3 linked regions of the Variovorax paradoxus B4 genome follow. The protein of the gene in region 3 interacts with the protein of the main gene of each other region in a pairwise test. Links are inferred from orthologs where the notes say so. Each region holds a gene or a part of one and is shown on either strand. Other genes may lie near its edges. The genes, in order: VAPA_RS12305, glnK and glnL.

Region 1 (9,421 bases), 780 kb from region 3 along the record:
ATTATGACATTGATGGGCTTGCCGCCGCGCAAAAATCCCCATGAAAAGGCACGGGGGCATAATCCGCGGCAGAAAAACATAAGCGCTTCCCGATACCCCCATTCCCCACGCGGCGCCCGCGGCGCCCCCTCTCGCTTGGCCACTGAACAAGAACTTTCCGACTTTCTGAAGAGCGTCGAACGGCGCGCTTTCAAGCGCTCGGTCTACCACGTGCGGGACGAGGAAGCGGCACTCGACATCGTGCAGGACAGCATGATGAAGCTGGCGCAGCACTACGGCGACAAGCCGCAGGAAGAGCTGCCGATGCTGTTCCAGCGCATCCTTTCGAATTGCACGCTCGACTGGTTCCGCCGGCAGAAAACCCGCCGCGCCCTGTTCTCCAACCTCGGCGACTTCGAATCTGCCGGCGACGACGGAGATTTCGATCTGCTGGAGAACTTCGTCTCGCCAACCGACTCCAGAGAAACGGAGAGTGCCGAGGACACGACCCGCCGCGCCCAGGTCTTCCACGAGATCGAAGAACAGATCGCAGCTTTGCCAGGTCGTCAACGCGAGGCTTTCCTGATGCGTTACTGGGAAGAAATGGATGTGGCGGAGACGGCCGCTGCAATGGGCTGCTCCGAAGGCAGCGTCAAAACCCATTGTTCGCGGGCCGTACACGCCCTGAGCAAGGCGCTCAAAGCCAAGGGAATTTCGCTATGAACACTAAGGTTTCAACCTCTTCTTTTGCTGCCGAGGATCAATTCGGCCAGCGTGTCGCTGCGCGGCTGTCCGACGGCAGCCGGGAGCTGCCGCACGACATCGGCGAGCGGCTGCGGGTGGCGCGCGCGCAAGCCGTTGCCATGCGCAAGCAGTCGCCCCAGTTGCGGGCAGCTTCGGTGGTCATGCAATCCGGGCATGTGGCAACAATGGGCGGCGGCTGGTGGACCCGCATCGGTTCGGTGGTGCCCCTGATTGCGCTGGTTGCGGGGCTGATCACCATCAGCGTGCTGCAGGACGAAGACCGTGCCAGCGAACTGGCGGAAGTCGATTCCGCACTGCTCACGGGCGATCTCCCTCCGGCCGCCTACACCGACCCTGGTTTTGCCCAGTTCCTCAAGGCCGACGGCGCCTCTGACTGAGTCCCGTTGAACGAATGCGACGCCCTTCCGCCTCCCGCACCGCTACGCCCCGCCCGCTGCGCCCGCCAACGTCGGGCGCAGTCATTTGGGCGGGCGCGCTCGCCGTTGCGCTGTTCGGCCTGACACTCGCCAGCGCCCAACCTCGTTCCGAGCCGCTCAAATCTGCCGGCGGTGCCGCGCAAGCGGCAACGGCTTCGGCCTCGGCTTCGGCTTCGGCTTCGAAGACCGCTCCAGCGACCAAGCCATACTGGAGCGAACTCACCGCGGAGCAGCAGCAGGCGCTGCGGCCGCTCGCGTCGCACTGGCACGCCTTGAACCCGGGGCACAAGCGCAAATGGCTGGCACTGTCACGCAATTACGCGAACATGTCGGCCGATGACCAAACCACCCTGCACAGCCGCATGATCGAATGGGCAGCCCTGAGCAATCAGCAGCGGGCCCAGGCGCGCCTCAATTTTGCCGAGGTGAAGCGCGTCCCTGCCGACGAACGCAGGGCCAAGTGGGAGGAGTACCAGGCCTTGAGCGCGGAAGAAAAGCGCCGGCTGGCGGAGCGCGCCCCCGCCAAGCCGCGCGGTGCCGCCATTCCGGTGCGTCCTGTTCCAGCCCAGAAACTCGTGACGGTGCCGGCCGTGACGCCTGCGGGGCAGCACACGCCCCGCATCATGCTGGCCCCGCCTGCAACGCCCCTGCCAGCCACGGCGCCTGCCGCCGCCATCATGGTGGCTTCGCCGCCGGAGCGCGTCCCGTCCGTCGTGTCCACGCCCTCCCCGTCCGACGCGTCCGCCGCCGCGTCGCAGCCGGTTCCGGCCGAGGCGCAGGTACCCATGCCATCGGCTGCCGCCCAGGTTTCGCCGCCATCGTCCGCTTCCAATCCTGCAGGCCGTGGCGCCGAGCAGTCCTCGCCCCCCTGATCCCCAAGGTTTCGATGGCTTCAAATTCTTCCGAATTCTCGGAATCGAATCCCTCCTCATCGCTCGCAGATACTCCCCCCAGCGCTCCTCTTCTGATAGTGCCCGGCTTGTGGCGACGCATGGCATGCTGGCTGTATGAGGGCATGCTGTTGTTCGCGGTGGTGTTCGTTGCAGGCTGGCTGTTCAGCACGCTCGGCCAGATGCGGGACGCCATGGATTCCCGCCGGCACTTGCTCCAGGCCTTCCTGTTCGTGGTGTTCGGCGTCTATTTCGTCTGGTTCTGGACCCGGGGACAGACGCTGGCCATGAAAACCTGGAACATCCGCATCGTCGATGCGCAAGGGCGCCCCCTCACCCAGGGCCGGGCGCTGGCGCGCTACCTGCTCAGCTGGATCTGGTTCCTGCCGCCGCTGGCCGCCATCGCACCTTTCAAGCTTTCGGGTGGAGAATCCACGGTGCTGATCTTCGGATGGGTTGCCGTCTGGGCATTGCTGGCGCGCTTTCACCCCGAGCGCCAGTTCTGGCACGACGCCTGGGCCGGTACGCGGCTCATAACCTCCAAGCCGATGAGCCGCCGATGAGTGCCTTGCCCAAGCTTCCCGACCCCGCCGTGAACCCGCAAAAGGCCCGCAAGGGCCTGGAGCGCGTGTGGCATGCAACCCTGATCTCGCTGCACGGCCTTCGGGCAGGCTGGAGCGAGCCGGCCTTTCGCCAGGAAGCCATCATGGCCATCGTGATGATTCCGGCTGCCTTCTGGCTCGGCCGCAGCTGGATCGAGGTGGCCCTGCTCGCCGGCAGCGCCATCCTCGTGATGATCGTCGAGCTGCTCAACACCGCGGTCGAAGCCGCCATCGACCGCATCGGCCCCGAATGGCACGACCTCTCCAAGCGCGCCAAGGACATGGGAAGCGCCGCCGTGCTGCTGTCGCTCACCCTTTGCGGGGGCATCTGGCTGGCGGCGCTGTGGCAGCACTTCGCGTCATGAAGACGCCCGCCGCACGAGGCATGATGGCGGCATGAATCCTGAATTTTCGATCTGTGTGTATTGCGGCTCGCGACCCGGCGAGCGAGTTGAATTCTCCAAGGCCGCGGAAGCGGTCGGCCAGTGGATCGGCCAGCACCGCGGCCAATTGGTCTACGGTGGCGGACGCACCGGCCTGATGGGCACGGTGGCCGAAGCCACCCGCAACGCCGGCGGCCGGGTGGTCGGCATCATTCCCAAGGCGCTGGTCGACCGGGAACTGGCCAATCCCCTGTGCGACGAGCTCCACGTGGTCGACACCATGCACGAACGCAAGGCCATGATGGGCGAGCGCGCCGACGCCTTCGTCGCGCTGCCGGGCGGCATCGGCACCTTCGAGGAATTGTTCGAGATCTGGACCTGGCGCCAGCTCGGCTACCACGACAAGCCCACCGGCATTCTCAATACCGCCGGCTACTACGACGGCCTGCTGGGCTTCCTGGCGCACAGCGTGCGCGAGGGCTTCATGGGCGATTGGCAGATGAACCTGATCCGCACCGGCACCAACCCCACCGAACTGCTCAGCGCGCTGCGCGCCGAAGTTCCCCTGCACCCGCGCGCCGACCGCCTGGCCGAAAACCTGTAGCGTGCAGCCTGGGGGCGAGCCCCTTCAAACGGCGTTTTCGTTTTCCTCGCCGGTGCGGATGCGCACGATGCGTTCCACGCCGGTGACGAAGATCTTTCCGTCGCCGATCTTGCCGGTGCGTGCGGAATTGACGATGGCTTCGATGCAGCGCTCCACGTCGCCTTCATTCACGACCACTTCGACCTTCATCTTGGGCAGGAAGTCGACCACGTATTCCGCACCACGGTAGAGCTCGGTGTGCCCCTTCTGGCGCCCGAAGCCCTTGACCTCGGTCACTGTGAGACCGGTAACGCCCACTTCAGCCAGGGCTTCGCGTACGTCCTCGAGCTTGAAGGGTTTGACGATGGCGGTGATCTGCTTCATGGTTTTTGCGCTCCGGCGGTTTCGTTGAACTTGCTGGTGATAGGGTAACGCCAATCCTTGCCGAAGCTTCGATGGGTCACCCGAATGCCCACAGGCGCCTGGCGCCGTTTGTATTCGTTGATCTTGATGAGCCGCGCAACCCGCTCGACCACCGCACGCTCGTAGCCGGCGGCAATGATCTCGTCGATGCCCTCGTCGTCCTGCATGTAGCGTGCCAGGATTCCGTCGAGGACGTCGTAGGGCGGCAGGCTGTCCTGGTCGGTCTGGTCGGGCCGCAGTTCGGCACTCGGGGGCCGCGTAATGATGCGCTCGGGAATCGGCGAGGCACCAGTGCCGTACGGGTCATGGGCATTGCGCCAGCGGGCCAGCGCGAACACGGTGGTCTTCAGCAGGTCCTTGATCACCGCGAAGCCGCCCGCCATGTCGCCATAGAGCGTGCAGTAGCCGGTGGCCATCTCGCTCTTGTTGCCGGTGGTGAGAACGATCGAGCCGAACTTGTTCGACAGCGCCATCAGCAGCGTGCCGCGGATGCGGGCCTGGATGTTTTCCTCGGCCGTATCCTCGGGCAGGCCCTTGAACTCCCCGGCCAGCGCACCCTTGAACGATTCGAAGGTGTGCTTGATCGAGATCTCGTCGTAGCGCACGCCCAGGCGGCTTGCCATCTCGCGCGCGTCGATCCAGCTGATGTCGGCGGTATAGGGCGAAGGCATCATGACGGCGCGCACCTTGTCCTTGCCGAGTGCATCGACCGCGATGGCAAGCACCAACGCCGAATCGATGCCCCCGGAGAGCCCCAGGATGGCGCCGGGAAAGCCGTTCTTGCCGATGTAGTCGCGCACGCCCAGTACCAGTGCATCCCACAGCTGGGCTTCCGCTTCGCGCGGCACGGCGATGGCCGAAGGTTCCGCCACGACACCGATGCCCTGCGGCGAGCGCTTCAGTTGCATGAAAACCAGCCCCTCCTTGAAACTCTCGGCCTGCATGGCGGGGGCGCCGTCAGCCTGCAGCGCAAAGGATGCGCCGTCGAAGACCACTTCGTCTTGCCCGCCCACCAGGTGCGCGTAGACCAGCGGCAGGCCCACGGCGCGGGCGCGGTCGGCCATCCGCGCCACGCGCTCGCCCTCCTTGCCGACGTGATACGGCGAGGCGTTGATGACGGCCAGCACCTCGGCGCCCGCCGCTCGAGCCAGTTCGGCTGGCTCGTCGAACCAGGCGTCTTCGCAGATCAGCACACCCACCGAGACGCCGCCGGCCTCGAACACGCAGGTGCCCTGCCCCGGCGTGAAGTAGCGGCGCTCGTCGAACACCTGGTAGTTCGGCAGTTCGCGCTTGGCGTAGGTTTCGAGGATGCGGCCTTCCTTGATGACGCTGGCGGCGTTGTAGCGCATCTGCACCGCCACCGAGCGGCTTCGCAGGCTGCCGCCCGTCGGATGCCCCACCACCACGACCATGTCTTTGAGGTCGGCCAGTGCGGCGGCAATGCCTTTCACGGCATCATCGCAGGCTTCGGTGAAGGCGGGACGCAGGAAAAGGTCCTCTGCCGCATAGCCGGCAATCGAGAGTTCGGGCGTCAGCAGAACACGCGCACCTTCGGCGTGGGCCTGGTGCGCGGCATCGACGATTTTTCTCGCGTTGCCGGCGAGGTCGCCCACCACAAAATTGAGTTGCGCGATGGCGAGCTTGAGCGTCATACGGAAGGAAGAAAAAGGCTTGAACGATTATGTCATTCGGGTGGTGGCGTCGCTGTCGGACCTGGAGCCGAAAGCATGGAACGCGCTGCTCGCGGCCGAGGCGCAGCCGTCGCCCTTCATGCGCTACGAATACCTCGCGGCTCTGCACGACAGCGGCAGCGCCTCGCCCGAAAGCGGCTGGATGCCGCAGTTCATTACCCTGTGGCGCGGCGAGCAGCTGCGGGCGGCCTGCCCGGCCTACATCAAGACCCATTCCTATGGCGAGTATGTCTTCGACTGGGCCTGGGCCAATGCCTACGAACAGCACGGGCTCGCCTACTATCCCAAGGCAGTGGTGGCGGTGCCATTCACGCCGGTGCCCGGCGCACGCCTGCTGGCCCGCGATCCGCAAGACCGCACGCTGCTGGTGCAGGCATTGGTGGCCTGGTGCAAGAAGGAAGAACTCTCGTCGCTGCATCTGCTGTTCGGCGCGGACGCCGACATTGCCGCCTGCACCGAAGCGGGCCTGATGCTGCGCAATACGGTGCAGTTCCACTGGACGAATGCCGCCCCGGGGGAATCAGGCGAAACAGCCGGCTACGTGGACTTCGAATCCTTTCTCGCCAGCCTGTCCCACGACAAGCGCAAGAAGATCCGCCAGGAGCGCCGCAAGGTGGCTGAGGCCGGCGTGACCTTTCGCTGGTCACGCGGCGCCGACATCGCCCGATCGGACTGGGATTTCTTCTACCGCTGCTATGCACGCACCTATCGTGAGCACGGCAACCCGCCCTACCTTTCACGCGACTTCTTCCAGCGCATGGCCGACACCATGCCCGAAGCCTGGCTGCTGTTCGTCGCCGAGCGCGAGGGAAAGCCGATTGCCACGAGCCTGATCGCGCTGTCCACGCACGGGGACGAGGCGCTGGTGGCCTACGGCCGTTACTGGGGCGCCGTGGAGCGCGTCGACTGCCTGCATTTCGAGGCCTGCTACTACCAGCCGCTGGCCTGGTGCATTGCGCACGGCGCCAGGCGCTTCGAAGGCGGCGCGCAGGGCGAACACAAGATGGCGCGCGCATTGATGCCGGTGAAGACCACCAGCGCCCACTGGCTGGCACACCCCGGCTTCGCCGACGCGGTCGAGCGCTTTCTCGAGCGCGAGGGCGAAGGCATCGAGAACTACATGGACCACCTGGGCGAACGCAGCCCCTTCAAGGCGGGCTGAGCGGCTGCGAACGCGTGCAGGGCCGAGCGATTACTTCTTGTAGGCAGCGATGCCGTCGACGACTTCCTTCTTGGCCGCGTCGATGCCTTCCCAGCCCAGCACCTTGACCCACTTGCCGGCTTCCAGGTCCTTGTAGTGCTCGAAAAAGTGGCTGATGGCCTTCAGGCGCATCGGGTTCACGTCGTCGACCGACTTCCAGTGGCTGTAGATCGGCAGCACCTTGTCGGTGGGCACGGCCAGCACCTTGCCGTCGACGCCGGCTTCGTCTTCCATCATCAGGATGCCCAGCGGGCGGCACGGCACCACGACGCCGGGCAAGAGCGGATACGGCGCGATCACCAGCACGTCGACCGGGTCGCCGTCGCCAGAGAGGGTCTGCGGCACGTAGCCGTAGTTGGCCGGATAGTACATCGCGGTCGTCATGAAGCGGTCCACGAAGATCGCGCCCGATTCCTTGTCGACTTCGTACTTGATCGGGTCGGCGTTCATCGGGATTTCGATCACGACATTGAAGGCGTCGGGGATGTTCTTGCCGGGGGAGACTTTGTCGAAGGACATGACGTTTTCGAGTAGTTGAAAAGTATGAGGAGAGATGGGGACAAACCCGGAGTTTACTTTCCGTGTCACGGCCCGGTCGCACGCGCTCTCGTTTTTGCCTGTAAATTGCACCCGTTGGCCAATCGGCTCCGCACCTCGGTGCTGCGAGCTTCGAGGAAGCAACGCGACGGAAAACCTGGGTCCCGTACGCGTTGCGCGCAGGACCCATGCTGTCCGTCTCCACAAGTCACAACGAACGAATGGAGAAGCAAAGCATGATCGGCAACACCCCCCTGATACTCGCCATCGTCTGCGGCCTCGTGGCCGTGGGCTACGGTTTCTGGGCTCGAAGTTGGATTCTCGCCAAGGATCCCGGCAACGCGCGGATGCAGGAGATCGCGGCAGCCATCCAGGCCGGCGCATCGGCCTACCTCGCCAAGCAATACACCACCATCGCGGTGGTCGGCGTGGTCCTGGCCATCCTCATCGGCCTGTTCCTCGACGCAACCACGGCCATCGGCTTCGTGGTGGGAGCGGTGCTTTCGGGCGCCTGCGGCTTCATCGGCATGAACGTGTCGGTACGCGCCAACGTGCGCACCGCGCAGGCGGCCACGCAAGGCATCGGCCCGGCGCTCGACGTCGCGTTCCGCGGCGGCGCCATCACAGGCATGCTGGTGGTGGGGCTGGGGCTCCTGGGCGTCTCGGTCTTCTACTGGTTCCTGGCGGGCAACGGCAACCTCACGCCGGACCGCAGCCTCTCGGCCATCCTCAATCCGCTGATCGGTTTTGCCTTCGGCTCCTCGCTGATCTCGATCTTCGCGCGGCTGGGCGGCGGCATCTTCACCAAGGGCGCCGACGTGGGCGCCGACCTGGTGGGCAAGGTCGAAGCCGGCATTCCGGAAGACGATCCGCGCAACCCGGCCGTCATTGCGGACAACGTGGGCGACAACGTCGGCGACTGCGCCGGCATGGCGGCCGACCTGTTCGAGACCTATGCCGTCACCCTGATCGCCACCATGGTACTGGGCGCGCTGATGGTCACGGCCGCGCCGCTCAACGCGGTGCTCTATCCGCTGGCACTGGGCGGTGTGTCGATCATCGCCTCGATCATCGGCTGCTTCTTCGTCAAGGCCTCGCCTGGCATGACCAACGTGATGCCGGCGCTCTACAAAGGCCTGGCGGTCGCGGGCATCCTGTCGCTGATCGCGTTCTGGTTCGTCACGAGCTGGATCATCCCCGACAACGCCATTGCCCCGAGCGGCAGCCAGCTCAAGCTGTTCGGCGCCTGCTTCGTGGGCCTGGCGCTGACGGCCGCGCTGGTGTGGATCACCGAGTACTACACCGGCACGCAGTACAAGCCGGTGCAGCACATCGCACAGGCCTCCACCACGGGCCACGGCACCAACATCATCGCGGGCCTCGGCGTCTCGATGCGCTCGACGGCATGGCCGGTGATCTTCGTCTGCATCGCCATCATGGCCTCGTATGCGCTCGCGGGCCTGTTCGGCATCGCGGTGGCTGCCACGGCCATGCTCAGCATGGCGGGCATCGTGGTGGCGCTCGATGCCTACGGCCCCATCACCGACAACGCCGGCGGCATCGCCGAAATGAGCGAGATGCCCGCCAGCGTGCGCGACATCACCGACCCGCTCGACGCCGTGGGCAACACGACCAAGGCCGTGACCAAGGGCTACGCCATCGGCTCGGCCGGCCTCGCCTCGCTGGTGCTCTTTGCCGACTACACCCACAAGCTGGAGAGCTTCGGGCTGAACATCAGCTTCAACCTGAGCGACCCGATGGTGATCGTCGGCCTCTTCATCGGCGGCCTGATCCCCTACCTGTTCGGCGCCATGGCCATGGAAGCCGTGGGTCGCGCGGCCGGCGCGGTGGTCGAGGAGGTGCGCAGGCAGTTCCGCGAGATCCCCGGGATCATGGAAGGCACCGGCAAGCCCGAGTACGGCAAGGCCGTGAGCATGCTGACCGGCGCGGC
Region 2 (9,310 bases), 1.6 Mb from region 3 along the record:
AGGCCTCTTCTCTTGGGCGGATTGTCTCGTGGTGTACCGCACTCTACGGAAATGCGGCGCCGGATGGTTGAAGCTTTTTTGCGCTTCGCTTGAGAGAACTTTGCCGGACGGTCCATCCGCCGGACGGCCAACGGTTCAGCGCAGCGCCTGCACCAGCCAGTCGGCAAAGGCCGCGCATTCCCAGCGATCGAGCGTGCCGGGCTGCCAGCAGATGGTGTGGCGGTGCGGCGAGGGCACGGGCCGGTCGGACAGCGGCACCAGCCGGCCCGATTCGAACCAGGCGGCGCCCATCTTCTGGCGCACCAGGGCCACGCCGAAGCCGCTCGCGGCCGCGTCGTAGACCAGGCCCAGGTCGTTGAACTGGGAGCCGACGTGCGGCTCGGGCTGGTCGATCCCGCAGCTTGCGAACCAGGTGCCCCAGGGCTCGAGGGGGCTGCGGATCAGCCGGGCGCTGGCAATCTCCGCCGCGGTGCGGAAGCCGTCGAACGGGCCGAACTCGTTGAGATAGCTCGGGCTGCAGGCGGGCAGCACCTCTTCTTCGAGAAGCAGCCGGTGTTCGCAGTCGGCATACGCGCCGCTGCCGTAGCGCACCTCGAGGTCGGCCTGCTCGGCCGTCACGTCGAGCAGCGGGATCGACACCTGCAGCACCAGCTCGATGTCGGGGTAGATGTTGCGGAACAGCTCGAGCCGGGGCATCAGGAACACGCGGCTGAAGGTGGGCGTGACGGCGATGCGCAGGCGCGTCGCGCGCGGCGCCGCGTTGCCGAGCGGCGTGGCCTGCAGCGCGGCGAGGCCGGTGCGCACGTTGGCGAGGTAGGCCGCGCCGTCGGCCGTCAGGCTGAAGTCGCCGCGGCCGAAGAGCTTGAAGCCCACGTGCGCCTCGAGCTGGCGGATGCGGTGGCTCACGGCGCTGGCGGTGACGCACAGCTCGTCCGCCGCGCGACCCGCATGCCGCAGCCGCGCCACGGCCTCGAAGGTCAGCAGGCACTGGATGGGCGGGATGTGCTGCAGGGCCATGCGGGAACCGCTCAATCTTCGAAGAAGGCGACCGGCAGGCCGGGCGCGTCGACGCGCATCGAGATCACCGTGCCCGATGCGGGCAGCCGCTCGATCTCGGCGGCAGGACGGCCCTTGCGGCCGCTGGTGACGAAGAGCGTCTTCAGGTCGTCGCCGCCGAAGCAGGGCATGGTCGGGCATTGGACCGGAACGGGAACGGCGGTCACGATCTCGCCCGAAGGTGCGAGGCGCAGCAGCTGGGCGCCTTCGAACATCGCGACCCAGTAGTGGCCCTGCGCATCGACCGAGGCGCCATCGGGGCGGCCTGCGTAGCGCAGCATCGGCGAATCGGGGGTCCAGCCTTCGGGCTTGGCGTCGAACTGGTGGAACACGCGGGGCTGCGAGAGCGTGTTGGCCTCGGCGTCCCAGTTCCAGGCGCGCACCTGGTGCGCGGGCGTATCGGCCCAGTACAGGGTGCGCGCATCGGGCGAGAACGCGAGCCCGTTGGCCGTCGTCACCTGGTTGGACATCAGCGTGAGAGTCGGCGCCACGCCGGTGCCGGGGCGCGCATCGAGGCAATAGAGTGCGGCGTTGGCGCGGTCTTTCGCCTCGTTGATCGAACCGCTCCAGAAGCGGCCGAGCGCATCGCATTTGCCGTCGTTGAAGCGCATGGTGCGCACGTCGTGTTCCACGCGCGCCATGGCAACGAGTTCACCGCCCCACTCGCGCGCCCGGTAGATGCCGTCGCGCAGCGCGATCACGAGGCCGCCGCTGCGCGCCGGCGCCATGCAGCCGGGCTCGGTGGACAAGGCCCATCGTTCGACCTTGGCGGAGGGCGTGCCGATGTCGCCGCGGGTGCGCAGCACGGCGCGGCCCGGGATGTCGAGCCAGTACAGGGCGCGTTCCCGCGGATGCCAGAACGGCGATTCGCCGAGTTCGCAGAGGCTGTTGTCGATGGAGGTCCACATGTCCGGAATTGTGCATGGGCGGGCATCGCCGCTCCAGAGGAAAAACGCAGGCAAAAAAAAGCCCGCTGGCGCCGAAGCGCTCGCGGGCTGAACATCCAAAGGAGACCTCGCTGAAAAATCGTTCCGTGTAGTTCTTATAACCAGCCCCCGCACCGCATGCCTTCTTCCAGAAACACCGCGGAACCGGCTTTGCCGGGCCGCTGGTGTTGCCCCCGGTAGGGGGAAGGCGCGCGCGACACGAAGTGCGCGAAGACTGGGGGTTTACCTGTTATATGCGGTCTCGCCGTGGGCGGAGATGTCGAGGCCTTCGCGCTCTTCTTCTTCCGACACACGCAGGCCGATGGTGAGGTCGGCGATCTTGAAGGCAATGAACGCCACCACGCCCGACCACACGATGGTCAGCAGCACGCCCTTGAGCTGGATCCAGACCTGGGCGCCGATGCCGTTGGACACCACGCTGGCCGTGACCCAGTCGCCCACGAGGCCGGGGCCGCCGAGTGCCTGGGTGTTGAACACGCCGGTGAGCAGCGCGCCGACGATACCGCCGACACCGTGCACGCCGAACACGTCGAGCGAGTCGTCCGCGCCGAGCATCTTCTTGAGGCCGTTGACACCCCAGAGGCAGGCGAAGCCGGCGATGAAGCCGATCACGATGGCGCCCATCAGGCCGACGTTGCCGGCGGCCGGCGTGATGGCCACGAGGCCTGCCACGGCGCCCGAGGCGGCACCCAGCATCGAGGCCTTGCCGCGCATCAGCGCTTCACCGATGCACCATGCGAGCACGGCGGCGGCGGTGGCCGAGAAGGTGTTCATGAAGGCGAGCACAGCGCTGGTGCCGGCTTCGAGGGCCGAGCCTGCGTTGAAGCCGAACCAGCCGACCCACAGCAGCGAGGCGCCAACCATGGTGAGCGTGAGCGAGTGCGGCGTGAAGGATTCCTTGCCGTAGCCGACGCGCTTGCCGATCACGTAGGCGCCCACCAGACCCGCAACGGCGGCGTTGATGTGCACCACGGTGCCGCCTGCGAAGTCGAGCGCGCCCCACTGCCAGATCAGGCCGGCCTTGGCGTTCTGTGCGTCCACCACGTTGGCGGCGGTGTAGGCGTCCGGGCCCATCCAGAACCAGACCATGTGTGCCAGCGGTGCATAGCTGAAGGTGAACCAGATCACCATGAACAGCAGCACGGCCGAGAACTTGGCACGCTCCGCGAAGGCGCCCACGATCAGGCAGCAGGTGATGCCGGCGAAGGTGGCCTGGAAGGCGGCGAACAGCAGCTCGGGGATGTAGACGCCCTTGCTGAAGGTGGCGCCGGGCGCGAACACGCCGGTGGCCGGATCGAAGATCCCCTTCATGAAGAGCCGGTCGAATCCGCCGAAGAAGGCGTTCCCCTCGGTGAACGCGATGCTGTAGCCGTAGATGAGCCACAGCACCACGATCATCGAGAAGGTGACCATCACCTGCATCAGCACCGACAGCATGTTCTTGCTGCGCACCAGGCCGCCGTAGAACAGCGCCAGGCCAGGGATGGTCATCATGATGACGAGCAGCGTGGACAGCATCATCCAGCTGGTGTCACCCTTGTTGAAGGAAGGAGCGGCAGGAGCCGCGGCGGGCGCTGCTTCGGCAGCGGCGGCAGCCGGGGCGGCCGCGGGTGCCGGCGCGGCGGCTGCGGGCGCGGACGCCGCCGGCGTCTCGGCCGTGGCAGCAGGCGCCTGGGCGAAGCTCGCCGTGCCTGCAGTGAGCAGGCTCAGACCGAGCGCGAGAGAAACAAGCAGTTTTTTCATGGTTGTTTTTTTCCGGGCTGGATCAGAGGGCTTCGCGACCGGTTTCGCCGGTGCGGATGCGAACGACCTGCTCGAGGTTGTAGACAAAAATCTTTCCATCGCCGATCTTGCCGGTGCGCGCTGCGCCTTCGACGGCTTCGATCACGCGGTCGACGAGGTCGTCGGAAACCGCCGCTTCGATCTTGACCTTGGGCAGGAAGTCGACCACGTACTCCGCGCCGCGGTACAGCTCGGTGTGGCCCTTCTGGCGGCCGAAGCCCTTGACCTCCGTGACCGTGATGCCCTGCACGCCGATGGCCGAGAGGGCTTCGCGCACCTCGTCGAGCTTGAACGGTTTGATGATGGCTGTGACCAGCTTCATGACTTTCTCCTTCTTGGATGGAATGAATGGTGCGGCAGCTTGGGCCGCACCTTGTTCTTGTGTTTACAGCGTCTTGCTGAGCGTAACGATGAAACGCGCCTTGTTGGGCGAGTAATACTGCTCGCCGATGGGGCCGAAGCCGAAGTCGTAGCCCGGGTTGCTCAGCGCGAGGTACGAGCTCTTCTTGTTGGCGCCCTGCACCGAGCCGGCCAGTGCCAGGCCGTTGCCGAAGTCGTACGACACGCCCACGTTGTAGTCCACGTAGCTCTTGTAGCCCAGGCTGCGGATGTCGCTGGACATGTGGGTGTAGCCCACGGCGGCCTTCAGCGTGAGCTTGGGCACGATTTCCTTGCTGTAGGCCAGGTTCAGGTAGCCGGTGTTGCGGCCCTTCAGGCCCGAGCCCGACTTGTAGCCGGCATAGCCGAAGTAGTCCTTGGAGACCGTGTGCGAGTACTTCAGGGTGAACGAGCCGATCGCCTCGTCGGCCCAGGTGCCGGCGCCGTACAGCTCGGTGGTGTTGCCGATGGAGTTGCCCGGGTAGATGTAGGTGAGTGCGCCCACGTCCAGGTCGAAGGGGCCGGCCTTGAACTTGTAGCCGCCGTAGAGGTCGCTCTCGATGCTGTTGCCCTGCAGCCAGTTGACGCTGGAGTTCCAGTTGCCCACGTAGAAGCCGCTCTCGCCGAAGGCATAGTCGAAGCCGCCCTGGATGGCGGGCTTGAAGCCCTTGGTCTTGGCGTAGTCGTTCTTCCCGATCATGTCCTGGTCCTGGCCGCGGAACTTGTAGTTGCTCGTCAGTGCCACATTCCCCGTGAGCTGTGCGCTCGCAAGCATCGGCAGGGCGGCAAGGGCGACCACGGCCATTGCCTGGGCGAATTTACGGTGCATCATCGAGACTCCTCGGAGTTGGTTGGATTGTTGGGGGACACCATCTCATAGCAGGGAGCGTGCCAAAGTGCACGTTTTGCCCTGCGGCACGGCGGCCGCTCCCGCACCGGCAACCCAGGCGAAATAGTTACAAGCGTGTTCAGTTGCGGTACCCCATGGGGCATCGCGGTGCATGAGCCCGACCAAAAACGGGCGCACCACAATGGGGAGGGAGAGAGAAATGAGCCTGTCTTTGGTGCAAAGCCGTGCTTTGCTTGGGCTGGAAGCGGCCAGTGTCACGGTCGAGGTGCATCTGGCGAACGGCCTGCCGAGCTTCACGCTCGTCGGGCTGGCGGAAACCGAGGTCAGGGAGGCACGCGAAAGGGTGCGCTCGGCCATCCAGAACGCCGGCCTGGAGTTTCCGAACAACAAGCATCGTCGTCAACCTGGCGCCGGCCGACCTGCCCAAGGACTCCGGCCGCTTCGCCCTGCCAATCGCGCTCGGCATCCTCGCGGCCAGCGGGCAGATACAGCCTGCGCTCCTTGCGGGACATGAATTTGCCGGCGAGCTCTCTCTTTCAGGCGAGCTGCGGCCCGTTCGCGGCGCACTGGCCATGGCGCTGGCCCTGCACACGCGCGGCATCGCGACACACCTGGTGCTGCCCGCCGGGAGCGCCCGGGAAGCGGCGCTGGTGCCCGGCAGCGAGGTGTACGGCGCCAGGCACCTGCTGGACGTGGTGCAGCGCTTCATGTCCGAAGGCACCGCGCTGCAGCAGGGCGAGGAACAGCAGCAGCCCGCCGCGGACGGCTGGGCCCGGGTTCACGCGGCCGCCGCGCCGCTCTATGCCGACCTGGCCGACGTCAAGGGCCACGCGGGCGCGAAGCGCGCCCTCGAGATCGCCGCCGCGGGCGGGCACAGCCTGCTGATGATGGGCGAGCCCGGCTCGGGCAAGTCGATGCTGGCGCAGCGCTTTGCCGGCCTGCTGCCGCCCATGAGCGTCGACGAGGCGCTGGAGAGCGCGGCCGTGGCCAGTCTGGCCGGCAGTTTCTCGACCGCGCGCTGGATGAACCGGCCAACCTCGGCGCCCCACCACACATCCAGCGCCGTGGCCCTGGTGGGCGGCGGTGTAAGCGCGGTCGAAAAACGCGAACGCATTTAAATAAATGCGAATTTGCGGTTTTGTCGGGGTTTAAATGAGAACGGCCATCTTTCCACGGCCTTCCGATGACCTCTCGTCAGAGGCAGGCCAAGTGCAGGGCACACCCTTCACCAGCAAATGGCAACTCGCTCCGCTAGCGAAGGACTGAGGGGAGATCGCGGCGGAGCAAAGCCGCTAGCTCGTGATCTGGAAATCTGTCCACTGCCGCCTTCCACACTCGACTTGCCTCCTCCGGCTCTCCGGCGTTCCAATGCACGCCGCCCATGTTGAACCAAGCCGATGCGCGGCTGGGATTCAATGCAATGCTCTGCAAGTAGGCATTGATCGACTCCCGAATGCGCCGCAGTTCAATGTCCAAAGCGTCCATCACGGCGCTGTAGAAGCGAAGCGCGCGCTCAAAATCGGTGACGCTCACAAAAACGTGCGAAAACACCTTGGCTCCTCAATGGGATCGGAAGGCACAACGAGCGACTTCCCCCGGCAGGATCCTGCCACAGCTTTGAGGTGATGGGGTTCCGATGCTCTCGCGGTACCTTGGATTCCGCGCCACCCCGATTCCGAATAGCATTCAGGCCAACATGTTCGCAACGCGACGCCACCCTTTGTCACTCGCATTTCGAGGACCCGCCCCGACGCGAAAAGACCTGACACTGCAGCTTCGCGTCGAAGTGACCTCGCGCGGATAGACAACTTCCAATCTGAGGGCGAGTCGTGAGTGTGCACAACAAGATGACAGTGCTTGCGGATACCATCGCCAAGAAGAGCCGTCGGGGCCTTGGCGCGGCTCGGCTGCTGATGGGGCTGTCCGCATTCTTGCTGGTCACCAGCGTGATTGCAGTTGTGCTCTGCACACGTGTCGAATGGTCGCGGTCAATGCCGTACCTGATGTGGGTTCATGTGGCCATCCTCCTGGTTTTCGGAGCTGGAGCCCTGGCGGCACGTCGCCTGCATTCGGATTCATCAGTCCGCGCAAGCCCTCGGCCACGCGAACTCTTCGCACCATGGGTCGTGGTCGTAGCGCTCGCTTCTGTTGCAGCCGCCGCCCCCAACTGGGCGGGCATCCCGGTAGGAATGGGAAAGAGCCCTGATGGCACCAAGGTGACCAGCCGCCACTGGCACACCTCCGCGGATGGCACACGTTTCTACGAGAGCATCAATCGCGGAGCGCCTACGCAGATCTCGCAGGCCGAGTACGAGGAGCTTGAGCGCGGAAACTTCGCAGCATTCGCTCGGGTATGGGTGCTGTTCTCATTCATATCGCTGGTCATGTGGCGCTTCATTGCACTACGCAGGCGAGATGAACTTCTACCGGTAGCGCGCGCTACCGAACCGAACACATCGGTGCCTGAAGGTGGGACAACACGCGAGAGCTCCGCTACAAATGGCGAGCCGGGATGGCAGTCGACAGCGGCCATCGCTTCAATATGGTGCCTGACGATTGTGAGCAATATGCTCGGCTTCGTCGCCGCACCAGACGACATGGTCTGCGCTATGCCAATGTCTTCCCAAATGGCGACCTTGGTCGTCGCAATGCCGCTGGTCTTTTTCGTTGGCATGGCCCTGTTCACCAAGCGTTCGCCATTTCTCTCGCCATGGATCGCTGGCCTTGTCGACGAGAAGTTTGGCGTCGGAAGTTGCGAGCGTTTCGTGGTCCGTCTAAAGCCGCTCCTGCTTTTCGCTGCGGCTGGTCTGCTTGGTGCCGCTGCCACGGCAGCCAGTTGCTGGCGTTCCGGCGCCGGCGACATGGACTGGACGGCGCCCCTGCCCCTATTTCTTGCCTCCGGTAGCATCGCATTTGCCATCGCGCATTTCGTGATGCGCTTTAGGCGAGTTCCAGGTATCTGAGCTTCGGGTCGGATTGAAGATGGGGCAACGCTCTCTTGGAGAGCGGATCTGAGCTTTTGCTGCTGGCCGAGCACAGCCCTGTGCTCGTTCAAATCAGTAGTGGCCAGCCCAGTCCTACACCTTGGCAGCGTCCATGGTCGTTGCCACTTCTCGGAGCTTCTCGAGGCAATCTCCCTCTGGAAATCCGAGCACCTTCCACCGAGGCACGGCGAAAGGCAACCTCTCGAGTAGGTGCCGTGCATGCTCAACAAAATGGGGCCAAGAGACGATGGTCGACGCGCCGCCTTGCGCTTCGCTCAGTACGACCAGGTCACATTCTGGCAACCGTGTGTCCACGTCCTTTGGCAGCACGGCCTAGCTCAGCAGGGCCCCGTCGGTGCTTCTGTCGGGAGCGAGTTGGCCGCAAGCTTCAGCGTAGCGCTCTCGCGTCTATCGCTGGCGAGGCAACGCAGCAGATATGCCTCCAACTGCTGGTGCAATCGCTGCGGGAACACGGCAAGCAATGTGAAGCCGATAGCGCCTCATTGCAAGTCCTCCCCTTAGTCCCGTCACCAAGTCTCTAACAATAGGGGAAATCTGCTTGCCCAAGAAGCGCCATTCCAGGCAACGAACTCATGCTTTGGGAGGCTCGCAATCAATGATCTGCCAGCAGGTACATGCGCAAATCGGCCTGGCCGGGCTCAATGTACTTGTCCTGCCAAGTGTCGTCCTCTTTCAGGAAACCCTGGTCCACGGCCTTCTCCACGCTCTTGCCCGCGATCATCGCCTCGCGCCGGATCTCTTCCTGCACGGCCCGGAAGCGGTAGTGCTCGTAGACGTCCAGCACGTGCACCGCGTAGGCGCAGGCCAGCGCTCGGTTGCCGCGGATCAGGGTCAGGTTCTCGTCGTTGGCATAGGACGCCTTGAACCCGAGGTTGTGGCTGCCCGCGACCACCACGCAATCTTCCGACATGGGGTCGATCACTACCACCTTGTCGTGCACGATCGCATGCCCGATCTTCAGCAGTTCCTTGTCGAAGTTGCCGACCGGGTCCTGCAGGGACGCGGCCCGCACCATCAGCACGTTGGGGGCCCCTGCCGGGGTGTAGATGGCCGGCAGCGGGACCTTGGGCGCTGCCGGATCGCGGGGGGTGTAGCCCGGCATCGCCGTGGGGTCGCTGATCGCTCCGGCGACGAACAGGCCCGGCCGGTGACGACCGAAGGCCAGGGCCGCCGAGATGGCTGTGTTCGCGTCCTGCTGGTCTTCCGCGGTGCGGCCCGGGTTGAAGACGAGGAAGAAGATCGCATGCTTGGCCTTGGACATGAGATCGAAGAGGATCTCCAGGTCCGGCGGC
Region 3 (9,268 bases):
TACATCGAACTGAAGATGCAGGAAGTCACGCGCTTCCGCATGGCGACCCACCCGGTCGAGTTCGACATGTACTACTCGTTGTAATTGGCCCACCCCCGAAGCGGCTCACTTCGTGTAGCCGCCTCCCCCTCGAGGGGGCAACACCTGCGGCCCGGCAGAGCCGGTTCCGCGGTGTTGCTGGGATGAACTCGAAAAGGACGGCCTCGGCCGTCCTTTTTGCTGGCGCGGAACATCTTGTCACCAGTGGAGTCGAATTGCAGGAAAATGCGCCTTTGTCGCGCCATCACCGATTCTCATGAAGACTGCTTCTCTCATTTTCCTGGCCGGTTCATTGTTGGCCGCCTTGCCCGCGTCCGCCCAGGAGCGCGTGTGGCGCTGCGGCAATGAATACACCAACAATTCGACCATCGCGCAGCAAAAGGGCTGCAAGGTCATGGAAGGCGGCAACGTCACGGTCGTGCAGGGCACCAAGCCTGCGGGCGGTGGTTCTGCCGGGGGCAGTTCCGCCCCGGCGGCGTCCCGCGCGCCCGCGGGCAGCCCGCGCGTCGAAGGCGTCGACCAGCGCGCCCGCGACGGCGAAGCCCGCTCGGTGCTCGAGTCCGAGCTCAAGAAGGCCGAGGCCCGCCAGGCGGAGCTCAAGAAGGAATACAACAACGGCGAGCCCGAGAAGCAGGGCAGCGAAGGCCGCAACTACCAGAAGTACCTCGACCGCGTGGCTGAAATGAAGGCCGAGCTGGCCCGCAACGAGAGCGACATCGCGGGCATTCGCCGCGAACTCGGCCGCCTGCCGGCCAAGCAGTAAGAACATGGCGTTCGGGAAGAAGGCGGCCGGCGCCACTCCGCGCTTTCAGTCCTTCGACCTGCTGTCCACGCTGATTGCGGTGGTCAGCACCAACGGCTCGGTGCTGTTTGCCAACGCGGCCCTCGAAGACGCGCTGGGCACGTCGCGCCGCACGCTCGAAGGCTCTCAGTTCGGTGCCTGCTTTCACGAGCCGCACGTGCTCCGCACGGCCATCGATGGTGCACGCAGCAACGACTTCGCCACGCTGCGTTATGAAGCCTTCTTGCGTCGCGTCAACCACGAGCTGATGCCCGTGCAGGTCACGCTGGCCCAGGGCGACAAACAGGGCGAACTCATCATCGAGATGTCGCCGCTCGAGCAGCAGGTGCGCCAGGACCGCGAAGAGCGCCTGCTCGACCAGGCGCAGGCGAACAAGGAACTCATTCGCAATCTCGCGCACGAGATCAAGAACCCGCTCGGCGGCATCCGCGGTGCGGCGCAGTTGCTGCAGATGGAGGTCGAGTCGCGCGACCTCATCGAGTACACGCAAGTCATCATTCACGAGGCCGATCGGCTGCAGACACTGGTCGACCGGCTGCTGGCACCGCATCGGCGCCCGCACGTGGTGGGCGACGTGAACATCCACGAAGTCTGCGAGCGCGTGCGCTCGGTCATTCTTGCGGAGTTTCCGCGCGACCTGCACATCGAGCGCGACTTCGACGTGTCGATTCCCGAATTCCGCGGCGACCGCGAGCAGCTCATCCAGGCCACGCTCAACATCGTGCACAACGCGGCGCAGGCCCTGGCCGAGCGCCGCGCCGCGGGCGATGCACAGATCACTTTCAAGACGCGCATCGCCCGACAGGTGATATTCAACAAGCAGTGGTATCGATTGGCACTGGAATTGCATGTCATCGACAATGGACCGGGTGTGCCGGACACGATCAAGGACCGCATCTTCTATCCGCTCGTATCGGGCAGGGAAGGCGGAACTGGGCTTGGGTTGACGCTTGCGCAAACTTTTGTGCAACAGCATCACGGCGTGATCGAGTGCGACAGCGTCCCGGGCCGAACCGATTTCAAGATATTGATACCGCTGCCCTAGCAGCCACGGCAACAAGGAGATGCATGAAGCCGATCTGGATAGTTGATGACGACCAATCGATCCGCTTCGTGCTGGAGAAGGCCCTTTTGCGCGAAGACCTGCCCACGCGCAGCTTCACCAACGCGCGCGAGGTGCTGGCCGCCCTCGAACTCGCCGCCGACGACGAACAGCAGGGCCCCCAGGTCCTGGTGAGCGACATCCGCATGCCCGGCGGCTCCGGGCTCGATTTGCTCGACAAGATCAAGGCCAAGCACCCCGGCCTGCCCGTCATCATCATGACGGCGTTTTCCGACCTCGACAGCGCCGTTTCGGCGTTCCAGGGCGGTGCCTTCGAATACCTGCCCAAGCCCTTCGACCTGCCGCGCGCCGTCGAGCTCATCCGCCGTGCCGTCGACGAGAGCCAGCGCGAGGAAGTGGCTGAGGAGCGCATGGTCGCCGCGCCCGAAATGCTGGGCCAGGCGCCCGCCATGCAGGACGTGTTCCGCGCCATCGGCCGTCTCTCGCAAAGCAACGTCACCGTGCTCATCACGGGCGAGTCGGGCTCGGGCAAGGAACTGGTGGCGCGTGCGCTGCACAAGCATTCGCCACGTGCCAACGGCCCCTTCGTGGCCATCAACACCGCCGCGATTCCGAAGGACCTGCTCGAGAGCGAACTCTTCGGCCACGAGCGCGGCGCCTTCACCGGCGCGCAGACCATGCGGCGCGGCCGCTTCGAACAGGCCGAGGGCGGCACGCTCTTTCTCGACGAGATCGGCGACATGCCCTTCGATCTGCAGACGCGCCTGCTGCGCGTGCTGAGCGACGGGCATTTCTACCGCGTGGGCGGGCACAACTCGGTCAAGGCCAACGTGCGCGTGATCGCGGCCACGCACCAGGACCTCGAGCAGCGCGTCAAGCTCGGCGGCTTCCGCGAAGACCTGTTCCACCGCCTCAACGTGATTCGCCTGCGCCTGCCGGCGCTGCGCGAGCGCGGCGAAGACGTGCCGGCGCTCACGCGCCACTTCCTGCAGGTGAGCGCGCGCCAGCTCGGTGTCGAACCCAAGCGCATTTCCGATGCGGCCCTGGCCAAGCTTGCTTCGTTCAGCTTTCCGGGCAACGTGCGCCAGCTCGAGAACATCTGCCATTGGCTGACCGTGATGGCACCGGCCCAGCTCATCGAGGCCAAGGACCTGCCGCCCGAAGTCATGGCCGCGGCCGCCGGTGCAGAAGTGCATGCCGCGGAAACTGCCGCCGCCACGGCGCCTGCGCAAGCCGCGCCGCTGCTGTCGCCAAGCGTCGAGCGCGAAGCGGCGCCGGCAAGCGGCGCTGCACCGGAAGCCGCAGAAGGCCTGGTGGGCGCAAGCAGCTGGGAGAGCGGCCTGGAGATCGAAGCCCAGGCGCTGCTCGCGGCCGGGCGCACCGACGTCTGGGATGCGCTGTCGCGCCGTTTCGAATCGCGGCTGATCCTCACGGCCCTGGCCAACACCCGTGGCCGCCGGATCGAAGCCGCTCAGAAGCTGGGCATCGGCCGCAACACCATCACCCGGAAAATCCAGGAGCTGGGCATCGAGTAGGGCGCGCTTCGCGCAGCTATCGGCTGCGCTGCCCCAGCGTCAGCGAGTCGAGCTGGAAGTTTCCGCTCTTGTCCCAAAGCCACGTGTCGACGTACGTGTGGCCGCCCAGGCGCCCCGGGCTGGGCAGCGGCGACGCCGCCTTGATGAGTTCCGCAATCTTTCCCGGCACCTCGGGCGCATGGCTCGGCACGCGGCTGAACGTGACGTTCCTGACGTTGCCTTCGGCATCGAGGTCGGTCTCGACCACCACCACCGCATAGACCAGCGGAGGAATCTTTCCCTTGTAGATGCGCTGCGGGTAGGCCTTGTAGATCTGGCGTGCCCCCGTCTTGCGATAGGCCCGCACGGCAGGCGTCTGCGCGGTGATCAGCCGCACGGTCGGCACATCGCTCCTCGGGCCCGGCACCTCGTCGGTGGCGGAGGTGGGCGAACTGCCGTCGCCGGCCTTGTCCGCGGGTTTGAGTGCCGAGCAGGCGGCGAGCGCAAGCGCCGCTGCGATCGTCGTGAGAGTGCGGATGGTCATGGTCATCAAATACCCTGGTCGAGGTCGAGCACCACCGGTGCGTGATCGCTTGGCTTTTCCCACTTGCGTGGTACGCGGTCGATGATGCAGCCTTTTGCGCGCGGCACCAGCGGCTCGCTCACCAGGATGTGGTCGATGCGCAGGCCGCGGTTCTTCTGGTAGCCCAGCATCCGGTAGTCCCACCACGAATAGCTTTTCTCGGGCTGCTCGAAGAGGCGGAAGCTGTCGACCAGGCCAAGCTGGAGCAGCGCCTTGAAATGCTCGCGCTCTTCGGTCGTGTGATGGATGGTTTCTGCCAGTCCCACCGGGTCGAAGCTGTCGCGGTCTTCCGGCGTGATGTTGAAGTCGCCGAGAAGCACCAAGCCCGGATGGGCGGCCATTTCCGCACGCAGCCATTCGCGAAGGGCGCGCAGCCAGCCCATCTTGTATTCGAACTTGTCGGTGCCCGGCGCCTGGCCGTTGACGAAGTAACCGTTCACGATGCGCAGCGGACCCGCCGGCGTCTCGACCGTGGCTGCAATCACGCGGGACTGGTCGTCGGTGAAGCCGCCAATGTTCCTTGCCACGTCGCGCATCGGCGCGAGGCTCAGGATGGCGACGCCGTTGTAGGTTTTCTGGCCGAACACGGCGGCCTCGTAGCCGGCCGACTTGAGCACATCGAGCGGGAACTTGTCGTCGCTCATCTTGAGTTCCTGCAGGCAGAGCACGTCGACGGGATTGGCGATCAGCCAGTCGAGCACATGCTGCAGGCGAGCAGTCAGGGAGTTGACGTTCCAGGTGGCTATTTTCATCAAAGCGCGAGGATATGGATTTGAAAGCACCCGAACAATCCGGTTACACGTCGGGCAAGCGGGCAAGCGGGCAAGCGGGCAAGCGAACACTTTACCCTCAATTATTTTGCGGTTGGCTGTGACGCTTCAGCCTGCGAAACATCCCGAAACCACACCAGGCCACGGCATGTAGAACATGTCCTGCATCAACCATGGCATCGGGCTGGCATGGTGGCTTCCATCGGCGGGGAAACTTTCGTCTCCAACCAACCTGGAGATCCCGCGATGCCGGACGACATGGAGATCCGCGTTCCACAGAACGATGAGCGAATCGACATCACCGACCTGAAAGAGGTCGACTACTGGACGAAGTGGTTCGGCGTCAGCGAGGCCCGGCTGCGCATGGCGGTCGCGTCAGCGGGCACCATCAAGGACGATCTGCGGATCTACCTCGGCCTTCCCTGAGGGCAAGCGCTGAACGGCGCGCGGGGGCGCCAACGCGGCCATTGCCGCCACCAAGTTCGTCGCGGCCGGCCAGCCGGGCCCGCGGGCTGCTGATCAGGGAGGTCATTCGCCCTGAAAGCGCGCGCGCCATCCGCAGCCTGGCCATGGAAGAGCCGAGCGTGCAGGGCGTCGGCCACGTGCTGTCGATGTACATCGACCCTGACGAGATCCTGGTCGACCTGAATTTCAAGGAAAGCACCGCCACCGGCGACGCGGCCGACGCCATTGCCGGCCTTGGCTGACGATCGCTGCCGCCATTGCCTGAGCGCTTTCGTGCTGCAGGCATCTCACTGTCGGGGCTCATTCAGGAGGTTGCCAGCCATGAACAACACGCCATCGCCGAAGCGCCGCGAGCGCTCCCACGACGAACCGGAGATCACCCAGGAGGAATCCGTGCCGACGGACGGAAGGGATACCGAGGGCGAGGAACTGATGAAGAAGGTCGACAACAAGAAGCTCGAGGATCCGGGTGATGCCGAACGCAAGACGCCCGACAAATCATGAGCCGTTCCCGCTGCCCGCGCCCGACGCTGCGGGGCAGTGGCGTTGTCTTGTCTCGAAGAAGGGTGATGCCCTACAACCCGGGGCCCGCACCCCTTGGTAAAAATCTTCCCGCAAGCAGATGGCAAACAGAACAGGGCAGAAAGGACTGCTGTCCCCACGACGGAGGAAGAGATGAAACTCGACGACACGGCAGTGCCGTCCACGCAGGACGGCCTGATGAAAGTCGGTGTTCCCGGCCTCGACGACGTTCTTGGCGGCGGGCTCACGTCCAATCGCCTCTACCTTGTCGAAGGCACCCCCGGCGCCGGCAAGACCACCATCGCGCTTCAGTTCCTGATCGAGGGCGCCAGGCGCGGCGAATCGGTGCTGTATGTCACGCTGTCTGAAACAGCCCAGGAGCTTCGGGGCGTGGCGCTTTCCCACGGCTGGGACCTGAGCGGCATCGAGGTGCGCGAGATGCTTCCGTCGGAAGCCGCGCTCGAGCCGGACGAGCAGTACACCATGTTCCATCCGTCCGAGGTCGAACTCAGCGAGACGACCTTGAGGATCCTTTCCGATGTCGATGTGCTCAAGCCGTCGCGCGTGGTGTTCGATTCGCTGTCCGAATTGCGCCTGCTGGCCGGCAGCTCGCTGCGCTACAGGCGGCAGATCCTGGCGCTCAAGCAGTTCTTTGCCGGCCGCCAATGCACGGTGCTGTTGCTGGACGACATGACGGCCATGAAGCACGACCTCCAGGTGCAGAGCATCGCCCACGCCGTCGTGAGGCTGGAGCAGATCAGCTCCGACTACGGCGCCGCGCGACGCCGGCTCATCGTCAGCAAATACCGGGGCCAGCAGTTCCGCGGCGGCTACCACGACTACCGGATCGAGCGCGGCGGCTTGCGCGTCTTTCCGCGCCTGGTCGCGTCCGAGCATTCTTCGGCGTTGACGCAGGAGCGGATTCCCAGCGGCCTGGATTCGCTCGATACCTTGCTGGGTGGGGGCCTCGAGAGGGGCACGAGCACGCTGTTCGTCGGCGCGCCGGGCACCGGCAAGTCGACGGTGGCGGTTCAGTTCGCGCTGGCCGCGGCACAGCGCGGCGAATGCGCGGCCCTCTTCATCTTCGACGAGAGCATCTACACGCTGCGTACGCGCTGCGAGAGCATGGGCATGGACCTGGCTCCGCACATCGAATCCGGCCGCATCAAGGTGCGGCAGGTCGACCCTGCCGAACTGTCGCCGGGCGAGTTCGTGCACCTGATCCGGCTGGCGGTGGTGGAGTGCGGTGCGGCAGTGGTGGTGATCGACAGCCTCAATGGCTATCTCAACGCCATGCCCGACGAGCGCTTTCTGATCGTGCAACTGCACGAACTGCTTTCCTACCTGGGGCAGGCCGGCGTTGCCACACTGCTGGTGGGCGCGCAGCACGGCCTCATCGGCATGCAGATGCAGACGCCCGTGGATGCGAGCTACCTGGCGGACGCCGTGGTGCTGCTTCGCTATTTCGAACTCGACGGAGAAGTGCGCCAGGCGATCTCGGTGCTGAAGAAGCGCGGCGGTGCGCACGAGCGGACCATCCGCGATTTCTCCATGACGGCCACAGGCCTCAGGGTCGGCGAGCCGCTGCGCCATTTCAGAGGCATCCTGACGGGCATCCCCATTCCCACCGACGGCGTGCAGCTCGCATCGTGAGCCCGCCCTCCGCTTCCGTCGAGCAGCGCATCCTGTTGCGGACCGCGACCTCCAGGGATGCCCTCATGGCTAGCGCCGTATTGGCACGCGCACAAATCGCGGCCCACACCTGCGACAGCCTGTGCGAGCTCGTGCGGGGGCTGCAGGAAGGCGCCGGCGTCATCATGCTGGCGGAAGAAGTGCTGGCCGACCCGGCCGCGGCCGCCCTGACCGAAGCGCTGGGCTCGCAGCCTCCGTGGTCCGATCTGCCGGTGCTCGTTCTTGCCCGCCAGGGCGCGGACTCGCCCGTCATCGTCAAGGCCATGGAGCGGCTCGCCAATGTCACCGTGATCGAACGGCCGATGCGGGTGGCCTCGCTGATCAGCACGGTTCGCACGGCACTGCGGGCGCGCAACCGGCAGTACCAGCTGCGCGAGCTGCTCGACGGCCTGCGCGAATCGGATCAGCGCAAGACGGAGTTCCTTGCAACGCTGGCGCACGAGCTGCGCAACCCGCTTGCCCCGATGAGCACCGCGCTCACGCTCTTGATGCGAAAGCCGCACGAGCCCGCGGAAGCCCGGCGCTACTACGAGCTGATGGGCCGGCAGATCGACCACATGGTGCGGCTCGTGAACGACCTGATGGAGGTCTCGCGCATCACGCGCGGCAAGATCGAGCTGCGCATGGAGGCGATCGCGCTCGAAGCGGTGATCGAGGATGCCATCGAACTGAGCCGGCCGCTGCTCGAAGGTGCCAGGCATGTGCTGAGCACCGAACTGTGCGGCGAACCGCTCGTCGTGCAAGGCGACGGCGTTCGCCTGACGCAGGTGTTTTCCAACCTGCTCAACAACGCCGCAAAGTACACCGCTCCCGGCGGAAAGATCCGGATTGTCCTGCGCGAAGAAGGCAGTGACGCCGTGGTCGAGGTCTGGGACAACGGCACCGGCATTGCGCCCGAGATGCTGAAGTCGATCTTCGAGATGTTCGTGCAGGTGAGCGGCACCTCCAAGGCGGCGCAGGGCGGGCTGGGCATCGGGCTGACGCTGGTGAAGAGCCTGGTCGAACTCCATGGCGGCAGCGTCGAGGCGACCAGTGCCGGACTCGGCCAGGGTGCGATGTTCTGCGTGCGCTTGCCGCTCACCCGTGTCGAAACCGGCATGCCGCAGTCGCCGGCGCCGGCCGATCGCGGCTGGCCGGCGTCGTTGCCGGGCACGGTGCTGATCGTCGACGACAACAGGGATGCGGCCGATGCGCTGGGCGAGCTGCTGCGCTCGATGGGGGTCTCGACGCGCGTGGCCTACAGCGGAGATGCCGCGCTGCGCATGGTGGCCGAGGGCCCGCCGCCCGGGCTCGCGATCCTCGACATCGGCATGCCGGGCATGGACGGATGCGAGCTGGCAACCAGGCTGCGCGCCGATCCCGCGCTGGCCGGATTGATCCTCGTCGCACTGACGGGCTGGGGCCAGCACGGCGACAAGGAGCGCATTGCGATGGCGGGGTTCGACCACCATCTGCTCAAGCCGCTCGACCTGCCGGCGCTGATCTCGACCCTGAGGCCGCCATGAACCACGATGCGACCACGCTTTCGGCGGCGGGCCATCCGGTGGGCAGGCCGTCGCTCTGGCGCCGCTGCCGCCGATGGGTGCTGCCGCTGCTGGGAGTCGCGGTGCTGGGCCTGCTGCTGTCGCACGCGCACAAGGTCGATTGGGCGGGCGCATGGGACGCGCTCCAGCGCTATCCGGCGATGCTGCTCCTGGGGGTCTGGGCGATTGCCACTGCCAGCCATGCGCTCTATGGATGCTTCGACCTCATCGGCCGGCGGCACACGCGCCACCGGGTGCCGCGCTGGCGCACCTGGGCCATTGCCGTGACGAGCTA

Evidence for each region.
Region 1: the proteins of glnL (region 3) and VAPA_RS12305 interact in binary tests that used the Escherichia coli proteins (3 or more experiments, as listed by UniProt). The link is inferred for Variovorax paradoxus B4 from one-to-one orthologs.
Region 2: the proteins of glnL (region 3) and glnK interact in binary tests that used the Escherichia coli proteins (3 or more experiments, as listed by UniProt). The link is inferred for Variovorax paradoxus B4 from one-to-one orthologs.

The regions. Positions count from the first base shown.
Region 1 is NC_022247.1:2,654,033-2,663,453, reverse strand. Bases 2,334-5,332 are described here. They hold VAPA_RS12305 (P-II family nitrogen regulator), read right to left. Parts: upstream 4,003-5,332; coding sequence 3,664-4,002; downstream 2,334-3,663. Other genes in these bases: VAPA_RS12300 (NAD+ synthase), read right to left, coding at 3,999-5,332; VAPA_RS12310 (LOG family protein), read left to right, coding at 3,049-3,639; VAPA_RS12315 (diacylglycerol kinase), read left to right, coding at 2,610-3,017; VAPA_RS12320 (RDD family protein), read left to right, coding at 2,334-2,613. In the rest of the region: VAPA_RS12335 (RNA polymerase sigma factor), read left to right, coding at 136-702; VAPA_RS12330 (DUF3619 family protein), read left to right, coding at 699-1,121; VAPA_RS12325 (DUF3106 domain-containing protein), read left to right, coding at 1,136-2,032; more of VAPA_RS12320, read left to right, coding at 2,047-2,333; more of VAPA_RS12300, read right to left, coding at 5,333-5,693; VAPA_RS12295 (GNAT family N-acetyltransferase), read left to right, coding at 5,713-6,894; ppa (inorganic diphosphatase), read right to left, coding at 6,925-7,452; VAPA_RS12285 (sodium-translocating pyrophosphatase), read left to right, coding at 7,707-9,421. UniProt on the Escherichia coli protein: P-II indirectly controls the transcription of the glutamine synthetase gene (glnA). P-II prevents NR-II-catalyzed conversion of NR-I to NR-I-phosphate, the transcriptional activator of GlnA. When P-II is uridylylated to P-II-UMP, these events are reversed.
Region 2 is NC_022247.1:290,900-300,209, reverse strand. Bases 2,439-5,326 are described here. They hold glnK (P-II family nitrogen regulator), read right to left. Parts: upstream 4,108-5,326; coding sequence 3,769-4,107; downstream 2,439-3,768. Other genes in these bases: VAPA_RS01355 (TorF family putative porin), read right to left, coding at 4,171-4,995; VAPA_RS01365 (ammonium transporter), read right to left, coding at 2,439-3,746. Outside these bases: VAPA_RS01375 (LysR substrate-binding domain-containing protein), read right to left, coding at 136-1,017; VAPA_RS01370 (SMP-30/gluconolactonase/LRE family protein), read right to left, coding at 1,029-1,964; more of VAPA_RS01365, read right to left, coding at 2,226-2,438; VAPA_RS01345 (tetratricopeptide repeat protein), read right to left, coding at 6,265-6,564; VAPA_RS34370 (hypothetical protein), read left to right, coding at 6,843-7,976; VAPA_RS01335 (phospholipase D-like domain-containing protein), read right to left, coding at 8,611-9,310. UniProt on the Escherichia coli protein: Involved in the regulation of nitrogen metabolism. Regulates the activity of its targets by protein-protein interaction in response to the nitrogen status of the cell.
Region 3 is NC_022247.1:1,875,551-1,884,818, forward strand. The notes cover bases 1-2,846. They hold glnL (nitrogen regulation protein NR(II)), read left to right. Parts: upstream 1-806; coding sequence 807-1,886; downstream 1,887-2,846. Other genes in these bases: glnA (type I glutamate--ammonia ligase), read left to right, coding at 1-84; VAPA_RS08585 (hypothetical protein), read left to right, coding at 296-802; ntrC (nitrogen regulation protein NR(I)), read left to right, coding at 1,910-2,846. Outside these bases: more of ntrC, read left to right, coding at 2,847-3,439; VAPA_RS08600 (hypothetical protein), read right to left, coding at 3,456-3,962; xth (exodeoxyribonuclease III), read right to left, coding at 3,968-4,753; VAPA_RS08610 (DUF3606 domain-containing protein), read left to right, coding at 5,018-5,197; VAPA_RS35085 (hypothetical protein), read left to right, coding at 5,341-5,478; VAPA_RS08615 (hypothetical protein), read left to right, coding at 5,558-5,740; VAPA_RS08620 (ATPase domain-containing protein), read left to right, coding at 5,912-7,411; VAPA_RS08625 (hybrid sensor histidine kinase/response regulator), read left to right, coding at 7,477-8,955; VAPA_RS08630 (lysylphosphatidylglycerol synthase domain-containing protein), read left to right, coding at 8,952-9,268.